DNA from 4 places in the Rhizobium sp. AG207R genome. Region 4 is predicted to be linked to each of the others. Evidence: predicted binding sites of a transcription regulator. Region 4 holds the regulator's gene; each other region holds the start of a gene.
The links. The regulator LexA, encoded in region 4, represses DNA repair genes until DNA is damaged. The targets are predictions, from matches to a motif close to TGTTCNNNNTGTGTTCNG.
Positions count from the first base shown of each region.

Region 1: the regulator LexA is predicted to act here: its motif matches at 1,583-1,600, upstream of JJQ51_RS29305 (ImuA family protein).
Region 2: the regulator LexA is predicted to act here: its motif matches at 1,623-1,640, upstream of dnaE (DNA polymerase III subunit alpha).
Region 3: the regulator LexA is predicted to act here: its motif matches at 2,112-2,129, upstream of JJQ51_RS06985 (ATP-dependent helicase).

Region 1 is NZ_JAEPVT010000015.1:97,885-101,093, reverse strand. Features, by position in the region: gene JJQ51_RS29310 (Y-family DNA polymerase) at 1-608, opposite strand, end outside; gene JJQ51_RS29305 (ImuA family protein) at 586-1,560, opposite strand; gene JJQ51_RS29300 (metallopeptidase family protein) at 1,723-2,160, shown strand; gene JJQ51_RS29295 (DUF1737 domain-containing protein) at 2,213-2,419, opposite strand; gene JJQ51_RS29290 (HpcH/HpaI aldolase/citrate lyase family protein) at 2,446-3,209, opposite strand, start outside.
Region 2 is NZ_JAEPVT010000012.1:126,898-130,106, reverse strand. Features, by position in the region: gene JJQ51_RS26295 (ABC transporter ATP-binding protein) at 1-379, shown strand, start outside; gene JJQ51_RS26290 (DUF5680 domain-containing protein) at 387-854, opposite strand; gene JJQ51_RS26285 (hypothetical protein) at 934-1,521, opposite strand; gene dnaE (DNA polymerase III subunit alpha) at 1,877-3,209, shown strand, end outside.
Region 3 is NZ_JAEPVT010000002.1:619,897-623,105, reverse strand. Features, by position in the region: gene JJQ51_RS06985 (ATP-dependent helicase) at 1-2,038, opposite strand, end outside; gene JJQ51_RS06980 (SMP-30/gluconolactonase/LRE family protein) at 2,312-3,187, shown strand.
Region 4 is NZ_JAEPVT010000009.1:135,956-139,164, forward strand. Features, by position in the region: gene JJQ51_RS21890 (ComEC/Rec2 family competence protein) at 1-1,202, shown strand, start outside; gene lexA (transcriptional repressor LexA) at 1,183-1,905, opposite strand; gene JJQ51_RS21900 (VOC family protein) at 2,325-3,209, shown strand, end outside; gene kdsA (3-deoxy-8-phosphooctulonate synthase) at 3,209-3,209, shown strand, end outside.

The DNA of each region.
Region 1 (3,209 bases), on a different contig from region 4:
AGCCGCAGCAGCAGCTGCGCGCCGAACCGGCGGGCAAGCGGCGCTCGTGGTGCGGCCAGAAGATCGCCCACCTGCTTCAGGCCCATCTTCTGCAAGGCTGCAATAGTCTCCTCGCCAAGCCGAAGACATGCGACCGGCAGCGACGCCAATGCCTCTTCCATGGCCTCCGGCGGGACGATACGGCTCTCGTCAAAGCGGGCAACGGCCCAGGAGAGGCCGGGTGCGGAGGAAATGGCGCCGCGCACATCGAAGCCCAGCCGGGAAATCCGGATCAAGACATCCTCGAGCAGCGCCTCTTCACCGCCGAAGAGATGGGCGCAGCCGGTAATGTCGAGAAACAGCCCGTCCTTGCCGTCGATCGCCACCAGCGGCGTATAACGGTCACACCAGTCGGCGATCGCTTCCAGAAGCTTGCGATCCGCCGCCGGATCCTCCTCGACGACATCGAGATCGGGACAGATCGCCTTTGCCTCGGCCACGCCCTGCCCCTGTTTCAAGCCGATCATTTCAGCCCGTTCGTTGAGCGCGGTCAGCCGCATGGCATTGTTGAGCTTGCCGGCACAGGCGAGCGGCGGCGCTTCAAGCCTACCTGTCGAACGCCAGGACAGACCCCAGCGCTTGCGTGCGATCCGGTCGGTCGGCAGATGCGGAAAGGTCAGCGCCAGAATGCGCTGCGTGTTCGCCGGGAAAGACAGGGTGCTGAACATCGGAGACAGGGGCAAAGCGGCGGTCATGGGCATTCCACTCCAAGGTTATGGAAAGAGGCGCTGGGTTTCGGCTCTTTTCCAAGGTCAGACGAAAGGCCGGGTGACCGATGCTGCCGCCAAGCACCGATCCATCCGGCAGGGGCCGCGCCTGCGCAGGCGCGGGTTCGACGGAAAAGCGGAAGAGGGCGCTGCTTGCTTCCTCCTCGCCTCCCTGTCGCAACAGAAATAAGGGCCGCCCCGCCGCCTTGGCCCTCAGCGCCAACCGCCGGCTTTCGGTCAGGCCGAAACGGGCGGGATTGCCGCGTACTTCCAGTATGATGGCGGCAAAGGCAGCACTGCCAAGCGCCGCCTCCGCCACCCAGAGCGCATCGTCCAGCTTGCGGGGCGACGCCTGCAGAAAAGCCTGAGGCTCCAGCCCAAAATCGCTGATGCCGATGGCATAGGGCAGGCCAGCCTCCATCGTCGCGACCGTATCGCCGATCCACAGAACCGGAGACTTGGCCGGGACCGTATCCGAAGCTTGCGCATGCAGCCGCGCGGCAAGCGCCAGGGCAAAACCACTGGCCACACCGGCATCGCGGAGGCCGAGCGAGCGGATTTCCGTCAGCGCATCGAGCGGCAAACCGCCTTGCAGCGCCGCATCAAGCTCGTCGACACCGATCGGAAGGAGCGATTGTTCACGCATAGGCTGAATAGGCAGGGATTTCGCAATAGCCGCCATCTGCCTCGCCGGCTTGTCTGTCAGCGTTTCATGCGCCGCAGCGGCCAGTGCCGGGATCGGCCTGCCTTCCAGTCGGGCAATGGTTTCACGCAGGGCGAAAAGCGTTTCCCGCGCCACGGCAGCCTCGGCCATGACGTTCACTCCAGATCGATAATGTTCCTGTTATGTTCTTATGGATTCCAGAGCTTGCAGAAAGAGTCAACACCATTTCATGAGAAAATATTCCTCTGCCGCAATCTACACTCGTAAAAGCGGCGTAAAGTCTCTATATGACCAGCCAAGGAAGGAATATTCATGGCTCGCGTCGACCAGAGCGAAGATTGGCGGGATCGCCACTCGCCCTCCATCAGTACATTCGAATCCCTGGCAATGGAGGCTTACAGCCACCTGCCAGACGAATTCCGTTCGCTCACCGGTGATCTCGTCATCCTCATCGAAGATTTCCCGGATGACGAGGTATTCGAGGACATGGCGCTGGAAACGCCCTTCGACCTGCTCGGCCTCTTCGAAGGCCGCGGCATATCGGAGCGCTTCACCGCCCAGACGGGGGACATGCCCAACAAGATCCGCCTCTATCGCCGGCCGATCATCGATTACTGGGCTGAGAACGAAGAAACCCTCGGCGACATCATCACCCATGTCCTGATCCATGAGATCGGCCACCATTTCGGCCTGAGCGACGAGGACATGGAGCGCATCGAGGCGAGCGCCGAGGAAGCGACGGATCGCTGATATCGGTCCCGGCCGCAAGACGATCGGGAAGAATGAGAATTTCAGCCGGTGCTTACTGCTCGGAAAGCTTCATATCCGGATCGTAATCCTTGCCGGCCACGTCCTTGACGACAGCCTGACCGCATTCCATCCGCCCGCTTGCTGAATTGAAGCCATAGGTCGGCGAGCCGTATAACTCCCAGCCCTTGTTCAGCGCCGCGCTTACCTTGTGGCAAAAGGATGCGTCATCGGGGCCGGTGAGAAAGCGGTAGAGTTTCATCAAGGCATCTTTCTTGTATTTAGCAATCACACATCGCTACGGGGCGTTCCGGCGGCGCCCGAAGAGCGCTGCTCGATCAGGCGAGCTTTATGGACGAGTCTCTCTGCCTGGACAAGATGCAGCCGCTCCACCATCCGCCCGCCGAGGTTCACGACATTGAGAGTGGCGGCATCCGGTGCGGCGAAGGCGGCGATGATGGATTCCGCCTCGGCAACAGCGGCCTTGTCAGGGCCAAAATGCCAGTTGGCGGCTTCGATCTGGCTCGGATGGATCAGCATCTTGCCGGCAAAGCCCATGGCAACCCCCTGGCCGCATTCTGCCGCGAATTCTTCAGTATCCTTGAAATCGTTGAAGACGCTGTCGATGGCCTCGAGGCCGTAAGCGCTGACGGCCAATATCACCTGCATCAGCCAGGGCACGAGATAGGAACGGCCGGGCTGCGGCAGGACGCCCGTTTCCTTCCTGAGATCGTTTAGGCCGACGACGAAACAATCGAGCCGGCTGCCGGCCGTGCGGCCAGCCTCGGCGATCGCGGCTGCATTCAGGATGCCGCGCGGCGTCTCGATCATCGCCCAGATGCGCAAGTCTTCCGGCGCATCGGCTTCCGCAAGCCGGTCACTGACACCAGTCACATCCTGCGGCTCATCCACCTTCGGCAGCAGCACCGCATCCGGCTCCAGCTCCACGACCAGCGCCATATCCTCGGCACCGAAGTTCGAGGAAAGCGCATTGATGCGGATGATCCGCTCCTTGCCGGGAAGCGGGGAGGCGGCAAAGAAGGCCCGCAGAT
Region 2 (3,209 bases), on a different contig from region 4:
GTTCTCGGCTCTCGAGAATATCATGATGCCGCAGCTTATTTCCGGGCTTTCGCGTAAAGATGCGAGCGAGCGCGCCTCCCAGCTTCTCGACTATATGCGCATTGGCCATCGTGGCGATCACCGCCCCGCCGAGCTCTCCGGCGGCGAGCAGCAGCGCGTCGCGATCGCCCGTGCTGTCGCCAATGCACCGCTAGTGCTGCTGGCCGACGAGCCCACCGGCAACCTCGACCCGGCCACGGCGCATTATGTCTTCGATGCGCTGGAAGCACTGGTGCGTCAGTCGGGTCTCGCGGCGTTGATTGCCACCCACAATCACGAGCTTGCGGCCCGGATGGATCGCCGTGTCACGCTGAGTGAAGGCAAGGTGGTCGAAGTCTGATTTGCCGTTACGGGACGATCAGGCCACCGCGATAATCCAGCTCATAGGCCCTGTGCTCATTCACCATGATGGCTTCGTGCCCGATAAAGTGGTCGCACGATCCGGTGCTGCGGTCGATATAGCGGCCATAGACATGTTCGAATTCGAAGCCGCCTAGAAAACGTTTTTCATCCTGATAGAGGCGCAGAAGTGCCGCCTTGATAACCATGCCGGCTCGCGTTCCGTCGATCAGATCGGGCTCGACGATATGGCCGAAATAGTTCATGGCCCATACCGGCTTGTCGTCATGCCAGACGAGTTCCTGTCCCGCGAAATCCGTGCCGCCGAAATAGCTGTCGAGATAGCGCCAGCGGCCGCTCGCATAACCGATGTCATGCGAGCCGCTTCGGCAGGACGGCAGCCGCTCGCCGTCACCAACATAGGTCTCGGCTTTGGCGGCGACAATAAAATCGTTCAGCTCGGCAAGATCCGGCATGACCCTCTCCAATTTTGGTGAGCGGCTAAGATGCCATGGATCCGAAGAAGTGTAAAGAACAAAAAGTGAACATGCGTTGTTAATGGCCGAGCCCGCAGGCCTTCTCCCCGATCTCATCCTGCCAATCCTGAATGTTGATGGTCTTGGCGTCGGTCTTCAGCGTCTTGCTGCCTTTCGTCACCTTACCGGTCAATACATTGTAGTCGCAGGTCTGGCTATTATCCGGTTCGAGCGTATCGCGGGCATCGTAAGTGTAGCCGGCCACCACGAAACCGTTGTTGCGATAGGCAAGTGTTAGCGTTTGATGCCAACGATCGCGGCCGATTGCATCGTTCTGCGAGGTGATTGCGATCGAACCGTTCGGCAGCGCGGCGATCGAAGGTTCCTGGCCGTAAACACCGCTGGCTCTACCCCAGATCTTGTCAGGAGCGCTTGCTGCCAATTGCAATAGGGAATGCTCGTTGTCACGCAGATAAATGTAGATGCCGATGGAGGTTTCGGCCTGCTTGTCCGCCGGGGGAGCTACCAGAATGGCAAGGTCCGGTTTCCCGTCCTTGTTCCAGTCGCCGATCGCGGCGTCGACGATGCGCTCGGGTACAGATGTATTTTCTGCTTGAGCCGCAGTTGCGGTCAAAAGAATGGCGAGAGCGCCGGCAAGTGATTTCATCGTGATCTCCCTGTTTGCCCTTGCATAACGCTCGGTTGTACCGGCGTCCATCTGAGGGCAGAAAACCGTCCAATGAAATTTCCTGATGTGTCTATTGACTCTCGAACAAAAATGGAACAAAAAAGAAACATAACGAGTAAGGAGCGCCTAAATGACCGACATTATTCGAGACGTTGCAGCATTCACTTCCATCGTCATGTTCGTTGCCAGCTTTTCCCTCATCATGATGGCGATGTAAGTTTTGTCCCCCATTTGCACATGCTGTTCCCATATTTGATGGGAGCAACTTCTGGACTTTACGGTCCGCAATGCCGAAAATGCCGCTGATTCATTCAGGTGTGCGGAAGGGTATGAAATGGCGGATGCAGGTGGCAGCGGCGCGGCAGCGCCGGTCGGCGAAATGCCGGAATTCGTGCACCTCAGGGTTCATTCCGCCTATTCTCTGCTAGAGGGCGCATTGCCGCTCAAGAAGATATTGGCCAAGGCTGCCGGGGACAGTCAGCCTGCTATTGCCATCACCGATACCAACAATCTGTTCGTTGCCCTGGAATTCTCGCAAAAGGCGATGGATGAGGGGCTGCAGCCGATCATCGGCTGTCAGCTGTCGATCGATATGGAGGATGGCGGCGAGGGCGAGAAGCGCGGGCCGCAGCAGGCTCTGGCGAAGCTGCCATCCATCGTTCTGCTTGCCGCAACCGAGCGGGGATATGAGCGCCTCGTTGATCTCGTCAGCCGCGCTTATCTCGGCGGCGAGGGCAACAGCGCCGTTCACATTGCAGCATCATGGCTGGATGAAATCGGCACGGAAGGAATGATTGCACTCACCGGTTCGCTCACCGGTCCCGTCGATATGGCGTTGAAAGAAGGGCACGCCGCCCAGGCGCTCTCTCGGTTGTTGAGGCTGAAGCAGCTGTTCGGCGACAGGCTTTATGTCGAATTGCAGCGCCATGGCACCTATGATCGTCGTCACGAGCAGAAGATGATCAAGCTTGCTTATGAGCATGACATCCCGCTCGTTGCCACCAACGAAGCCTTTTTCCCGACGCGGGACGATTATGATGCGCATGACGCTTTGATGGCGGTGGCCCACAATGCCATTGTCTCGGACGATACGCGGTTCCGCCTGACGCCGGATCATTATCTCAAGAGCCGTGCCGACATGGCGAAACTGTTCGCCAATCTGCCCGAAGCGCTGGAGAACACGGTCGAGATCGCTCGCCGCTGCTCCTTCATCCTGAAGACCCGCAAGCCGATCCTGCCGCGCTTCACCGGCGCCACGGACGATGCGGAGGAGGCGGAACGCGCCGAGGCCGCCGAGCTGCGCGCTCAGGCGATTGAGGGGCTCGACCAGCGTCTCGCCTCGCTCGGCATGGCGCCGGGCTATGCGGAAAAGGATTATCGCGAGCGGCTGGAATTCGAACTGAGCGTTATCGAGCGCATGAAGTTTCCCGGCTACTTCCTGATCGTCGCGGACTTCATCAAGTGGGCCAAGCGTCACGATATCCCTGTCGGCCCAGGCCGCGGTTCCGGTGCGGGCTCGCTGGTCGCCTACGCTCTGACCATCACCGACGTCGATCCGCTGCGCTTCTCGCTGCTGTTCGAGCGCTTCCTCAATCCGGAACGCGTCTCCATGCCGGACTTCGATATCGACTTCTGCCAGGACCGGCGCGAAGAGGTGATCCGTTACG
Region 3 (3,209 bases), on a different contig from region 4:
CATCGACGCGTACCTCCCGCGCCCGGATCGCGGCAGCACTTTCGGCCCGTGCCTGCGGCCAGCCGCAAACCTCGAAGAACTGCAGCAAGGTCGCGGGAATGAAGCGGGTGCGCGAGGCAAAGACATGTTTGTCGCCCTGCGCATGCTGGCCGTGCACGAAGAAGCGCTGCGGAATGACGAGGTCGAGATTGTCCTTCGCCCGCGTCATCGCGACGTAGAGCAGCCGCCGTTCCTCCTCGATCTCGGCCGATGATCCGACCGCGAGATCGGCGGGGATGCAGCCGTCGACGGCGTTGAGGATGAAAACCTTCGTCCATTCCTGGCCCTTGGCGGAATGGATAGTCGACAAGATCAGGTAGTCCTCGTCCAGCAGCGGCACGCCGGCCTGATCGCTGGTGGCGTCAGGCGGATCAAGCGTCAATTCCGTGAGGAAGCGCTCGCGCGAGCCGTAGCCCGCGGCGATCTGTTCGAGCTGGACGAGATCCGCCTGGCGGGTCGCGGCATCCTCATGCGCGCGTTCCAGATGCGGCTCGTACCATTGGCGAACCAGGCCGATTTCCCCCGGCCAGCCGGCCTTGCCGCTTTTGACCTCCCGCATCGTCTCGACAAAGGCGGTCCAGTCGTCGCCCGTGCGCGGCGGTGGCGGCAGTTCGGTGAGTGCGGTAATCGGGCTTGCCTCTTCGCCGATCTGGTCGAGCACGCGCTGCGCCGTGGAGGGGCCGACGCCGGGCAAGAGCTGCATCAGGCGGAAGCCGGCGACGCGATCGCGCGGGTTCTGGGCGAAGCGAAGCGCCGCCAGCATATCCTTGACATGAGCGCTATCGAGGAACTTCAGCCCACCGAACTTGACGAAGGGAATGTTGCGCCGGGTGAGTTCCACTTCCAGCGGGCCGCTATGGCTGGAGGTGCGGAATAGCACTGCCTGTTGCTTCAGCCTTACGCCGCCCTCACGATTTTCCAGTATCTGATCGGCGATGTAGCGCGCCTGATCGGCCTCGTCGCGCACCGTCACCAGCCGCGGCCGTTCCGTGCTTTGCCGTTCGGTGCGCAGGTTCTTGGTGAAGCGCTCCGAGGCGAGATCGATTACAGCGTTGGCGGCAGCAAGGATCGGCTTCGTCGAACGGTAGTTGCGGTCGAGCGTCACGATATCGGCCGAGGGCGTGAAAGCCTTGGGGAAGTCTAGAATGTTGCGCACGGTCGCGGCGCGGAAGGAATAGATCGACTGCGCATCGTCACCGACGACGGTCAGTCCGCGGCCATCGGGCTTGAGAGCCAGCAGAATGGAGGACTGCAGCCGGTTGGTGTCCTGATATTCGTCGACAAGCACATGGTCGAAGCGGCTGCCGATATCCTCGGCGATCAGCGGCTCTTGCAGCATATGCGCCCAATAGAGCAGCAAGTCGTCGTAATCGAGCACGTTCTGCGCCTGTTTCGCCTCGACATAAGAGGCGAAGAGATCACGCAGCTGCTGCTCCCACGTGGCGCACCACGGGAAGTAATCCCGCAGCACGCCGTCGAGCGGCGCTTCCGCATTGACGGAGCGTGAATAGATCGCAAGGCATGTCGCCTTCGTCGGGAAGCGGTTCTCCGTCTTCGAGAAGCCGAGATCATGGCGCGCAAGATTCATCAGGTCGGCGCTATCTTCCCGGTCGTGGATCGTGAAGGCCGGATCGATGCCGATCTGCTCGGCATAGTCCCTGAGCAGACGTGCGCCGATGCCGTGGAACGTGCCGCTCCATGCCAGCGCGTCGGCGTTAATGCCGGCATTCGCACCCAGCACCTCGCGGCAGATCCGCTCGACGCGACGGCCCATCTCGGCGGCAGCGCGGCGCGAAAAGGTCATCAGCAGGATGCGGCGCGGGTCCGCACCTCTAACGATTAGATGCGCGACGCGATGGGCAAGCGTATTCGTCTTGCCGGAGCCGGCCCCGGCGATGACGAGCAGCGGCCCGGCAATATGACCGTCGCCTGCCGTCGTGCCATGTTCCACCGCCAGCCGTTGCTCCGGGTTCAGCTTTTCCAGATAGGCGGCGGTCATCGACTCTCCTGAGTACCTCCGGCGGCAGGCGGAGCGCGGCATGCGGCGAATCGCAAGCGCGAAAATATAGGGACGTTCTATGGATGTTCCGAATCGCCAAAGCCTGTCAAGATGAACAGGGCCTGCACGCGGATGTGACCTCCGGCGCAAGAATCTTATCCGGATTTGCACTCGTCCGGCTCGAAAAGGATCTTCTTCGTGCTTATGTATCATTCCGGCGCAGCATTTTGAGTTTTTGGGGCTTCGTAATGCGTAGAATGAAGGTTTCAAAACATGAACGAAACGATTGCCACCGGGCTGCGTCTGCCTAGCGGCCTCGTGGCTTTGCCGGACGGCCGCCTGGCGGTCGTGGAAATGGATGCCAGTCGCCGCTGTCTGAAACTTTTCGACACAAGCGGCGTACCGCAGGAACTTTGCCGGGTCGGCGGCCGGCCGATGGGGATTGCGGTCGATGGCGACGGATGTTTCTGGGTAGCCAACGGCCCGGAGAATTCTCTTGTCAGATTATCGGCGCAAGGCCGCGTCCTGCAAGTCATCGAGGGTAGCGCGGATGGTCCCTTTCTGCATCCGAATGCACTCGCTTTCGGACCCGACGGCCTGCTTTACATGACTGATTCTGGCATCCGTCTTGCCAATCTTCTCGAAGGCGGCCACATCCATCCCGATTTCTTCAAGGCGGCTTACAATGGCTGCGTCTATCAGATCGATCCGGCTGAGGGACGGGTCATCCGTGTCCTCGCAGCCGGTCTGCTCTTTGCGAGCGGCATTGCCTTCGATGCCGATGGATTGCTCTATTATAGTGAAACACTGACTGGAAAAATCTATCGGCAGGTCGTTGGCGGCAGGCAGGAAATGTTTGTCCAGTCGATGACATCGCCCGCCGTGAACGCGCTGCGCGGGCCGGCCGGCCTCGCCTTTGATCGCAGCGGCATGCTTTACTGCGCCATGTACGGCCTGGGTGAAATTTCCATGGTGGACGCCGAGGGAAAAATGGCCGGTCATATCCGCACGGACGGCGCGCGCCCAGCTAATATTGCTTTTACCGTCGACGGCAAACATCTGCTCGTCAGCGAACAGGAAAACGGTGTCGTGGAAAAGATTACGGCGCCGCGTCCGGGCTTGCCTTTGCATATGCCGCCGATTTCGTAGGGCGGCGAAGGACATGCCCCGA
Region 4 (3,209 bases):
TCGGTCCGAGCTTCCAGATGTCCTATGCGGCGACACTGGCGCTGGTGTCGGGCTATTCGCTATGGAAGCGGCGGCGGCATCGCGAAAACATTTTGCCGCGCGTCCGTCTATTGAGTCCGCTATTGTTCGTCATGCGCTTCTTCGCAGGCGTGACGTCGACCTCGTTCATCGGCGGCGCGTCGACGGCTATCTTCTCGATCGAGCATTTTCACCGGTTGGCGACATATGGGCTCGCCGCCAATCTCGCTGCTATGCCCATCGTCTCCTTTATCGTCATGCCATTCGGCATGGCGGCGATGCTGCTCATGCCGCTCGGTCTCGACGGGCCTTTCTGGAAAGTAACCGGCGAGGGACTGGAACTCGTTATCGTGATCGCAAGAACCGTAGCTGGTTGGGGAGGCGACATTACCTTCGGTCGCCAGCCGGCCTGGCTGATGCCGACATTCATTATCGGCTTCCTGATCATGAGCATATTGCGGACCCGGCTTCGTCATCTGGGCCTGCTATTATCGCTCTTGTCCATGGGCTTGGCGGCATTCGGATCTGGCGTACCGAAACCCGACCTGATGATCTCCGAAGATGGCGTCCTAGTCGCATTGCGCCAGGACAATATACTCGCGACCAATCGCGAGAGACCGCAGGCCTTTATTTTCGAACAATGGCAAAAGGCACTGGTTGCGGCGGACCATCAGCCTCCGACCATGCTCCCGGCTGACAGCCGACTTCCACAAATCGGCAAGGCAGATCGTTATAAGCGATTGAACAGTGAAGAACAGAAGGCGGTCCGTATCGCAATGGAAGAAGCCTTGGACCGCACCATGCAAGGCAGTTTCGCCTGCCAGAAAGGAGCATGGTGCGCGGCCATGCTTGAAAACGGCGCGATATTGGTCACTATCGAAAACGCGGCCTACCTGCCTGCGGCTTGCGACACGGGGAACATTATCGTGACGCCAATCCGGCTACGGCTCGACCATTGCCGTTCCGGAGCGATGCTCATAACCGGTGCGACATTGCGTAAAACCGGCTCCATCGAAATGGTGCTTACCGGAGACAAGCCCATCCTCTCAACCGCATTCGAGAACCCGCAGCGTCCCTGGACCAGGCATCGAACCTACGATTGGCGCACCGGCAAATTCGACGCGCCAATTGCGCCCACGTCACCCGCCATCGACAATTCACCGGTCAGTGATAGCGGCGAATAAGGCCAACGAGCTTGCCTTGGACCTTCACGCGATCCGGTCCGAAGATGCGGGTTTCGTATGCCGGGTTTGCAGCCTCAAGCGCGATGGAAGCACCCTTGCGACGGAAGCGCTTCAGTGTCGCCTCTTCGTCATCGACCAGCGCCACGACGATGTCGCCGGGATTGGCCGTCGTCGAATTGCGGATGATGACCGTATCGCCGTCGAAGATGCCGGCATCGATCATCGAATCCCCTCGAACTTCAAGCGCATAATGTTCGCCGGATCCGAGCATGTCGGCGGGAACGGTAATGTCGTGCGTATTGTTCTGGATGGCCGAGATCGGAACACCGGCAGCGATGCGGCCCATCACGGGCACCGACGCCGAGCTATTGTGATCGTCATTTGCCACCTTCGACGGAGCGGGCGGGGCAACGGGCTGCGGCTTTCCGAGGCTGCCCTCGATAACGCTCGGAGAAAAGCCGCGGCGCTGCTGCAGGCTCGGATTATAGGCGTCGGGAAGCTTGATGACTTCGAGCGCTCTGGCCCGGTTCGGCAGCCGGCGGATAAAGCCCCGCTCCTCCAGTGCCGTAATCAGGCGATGAATACCGGATTTCGATGCCAGATCCAGTGCATCCTTCATCTCGTCGAAAGATGGCGGAACCCCGGATTCCTTCATGCGTTCGTGAATGAAGAGAAGCAGTTCCTGCTGCTTGCGCGTCAACATCGTCTTGGAACCCCAGAATCAAGAAAAGCTGTGAAACAAATCCAGAACGGACACTATATGTTCCATATGTGTTCCGCAAGTACTTAAATTTCGGTAAAGCCTTGTGAGGTCAGTTAAATAATTACCATTTGCGAATGGATCGGCTCCGAACATCGGCGCGCTGTGTCTCCGTTAACCTGCAGAAAAATAAGAGAAATGCCGCTCTACTCGCTTCCGAGACTTTGTCGTTCAGCCCGTGCGCCGAGCATTTGGATGAACGTGCCGCGCGGCTGCATGAGCCAGCCATGGCAGAGAATCAGCAATCACGTTTGCGAGATTGCCTTCGATCCATGTCGTGTGCTCCGGGTGTTCCATGCTTCCATCTTGAATTGCGCGGGGGATGGGCGCAAATCTGCTTCGGCAAGCAAACAGGAGAAGCCATGATTTCGTCTCCGCATCCGCTGGATCATCTCGTGCTGCCGACCGTCGATATCGCTCTGGCACGCGAGCGCCTCGGCAAGCTCGGTTTTACAGTGGCTCCAGATGCGCGCCATCCCTTTGGCACGCAGAATGCCTGCGTCTTCCTTGCCGATAAAACCTATCTCGAACCTCTGGGCGTCGCGTCTGCGGAGCAGTGCGAGAAGAGCATCATGGATGGCAATGTTTTTGTTGCCCGCGATCAAGCCTATCGCTTCCGGGTCGGCGAAAATGGCTTTTCGGCCGTGGTATTCGGTACGGATGACGCGGTGGCGGATGACGAGCGCTTCAAAGCAGCTGCGATTTCGGCGGGGCAGATGCTGGATTTCTCCCGTCCCATGAAGATGCCGGATGGAACGGAAACCACGGCCGGTTTTCGTCTTGCCTTCGCCGCCGATCTGCGCGCGCCGGATTTTCTCGCTTTCTGCTGTCAGCGCATCAATCCGCTGCCGGCTGACCGCAGTGTGCTCGAGCGTCACGAAAACGGCGTGACTGGTATCGCGCGGGTAGCGCTTTGCGCGCCGAAGCCGGCGGCCTATCGCGGCTTCTTCGAGGAGCTTGTCGGTGGCCCGCGCATTATGGAGCATTCCTTTGGCCTGACGATCAAGGCCGCCAATGCCGATCTGGAGATTTTGACGCCGGAAGGAATGGAGGCATTCTATGATCTACCTGTTCGCACGAATGATCCGGGGCTCAGAGCACGTGCAATCCTTTTCAAAACGCGCGATCTTTCCGTGACATCGTCGCATTTCACTGCTAACGGCGTCACCTATACGCGTAAGAACAATCGTCTATTGGCGAGGTTGGCACCCGGTCAGGGCGCATTGTTCGCCTTTGAGGAGATAATA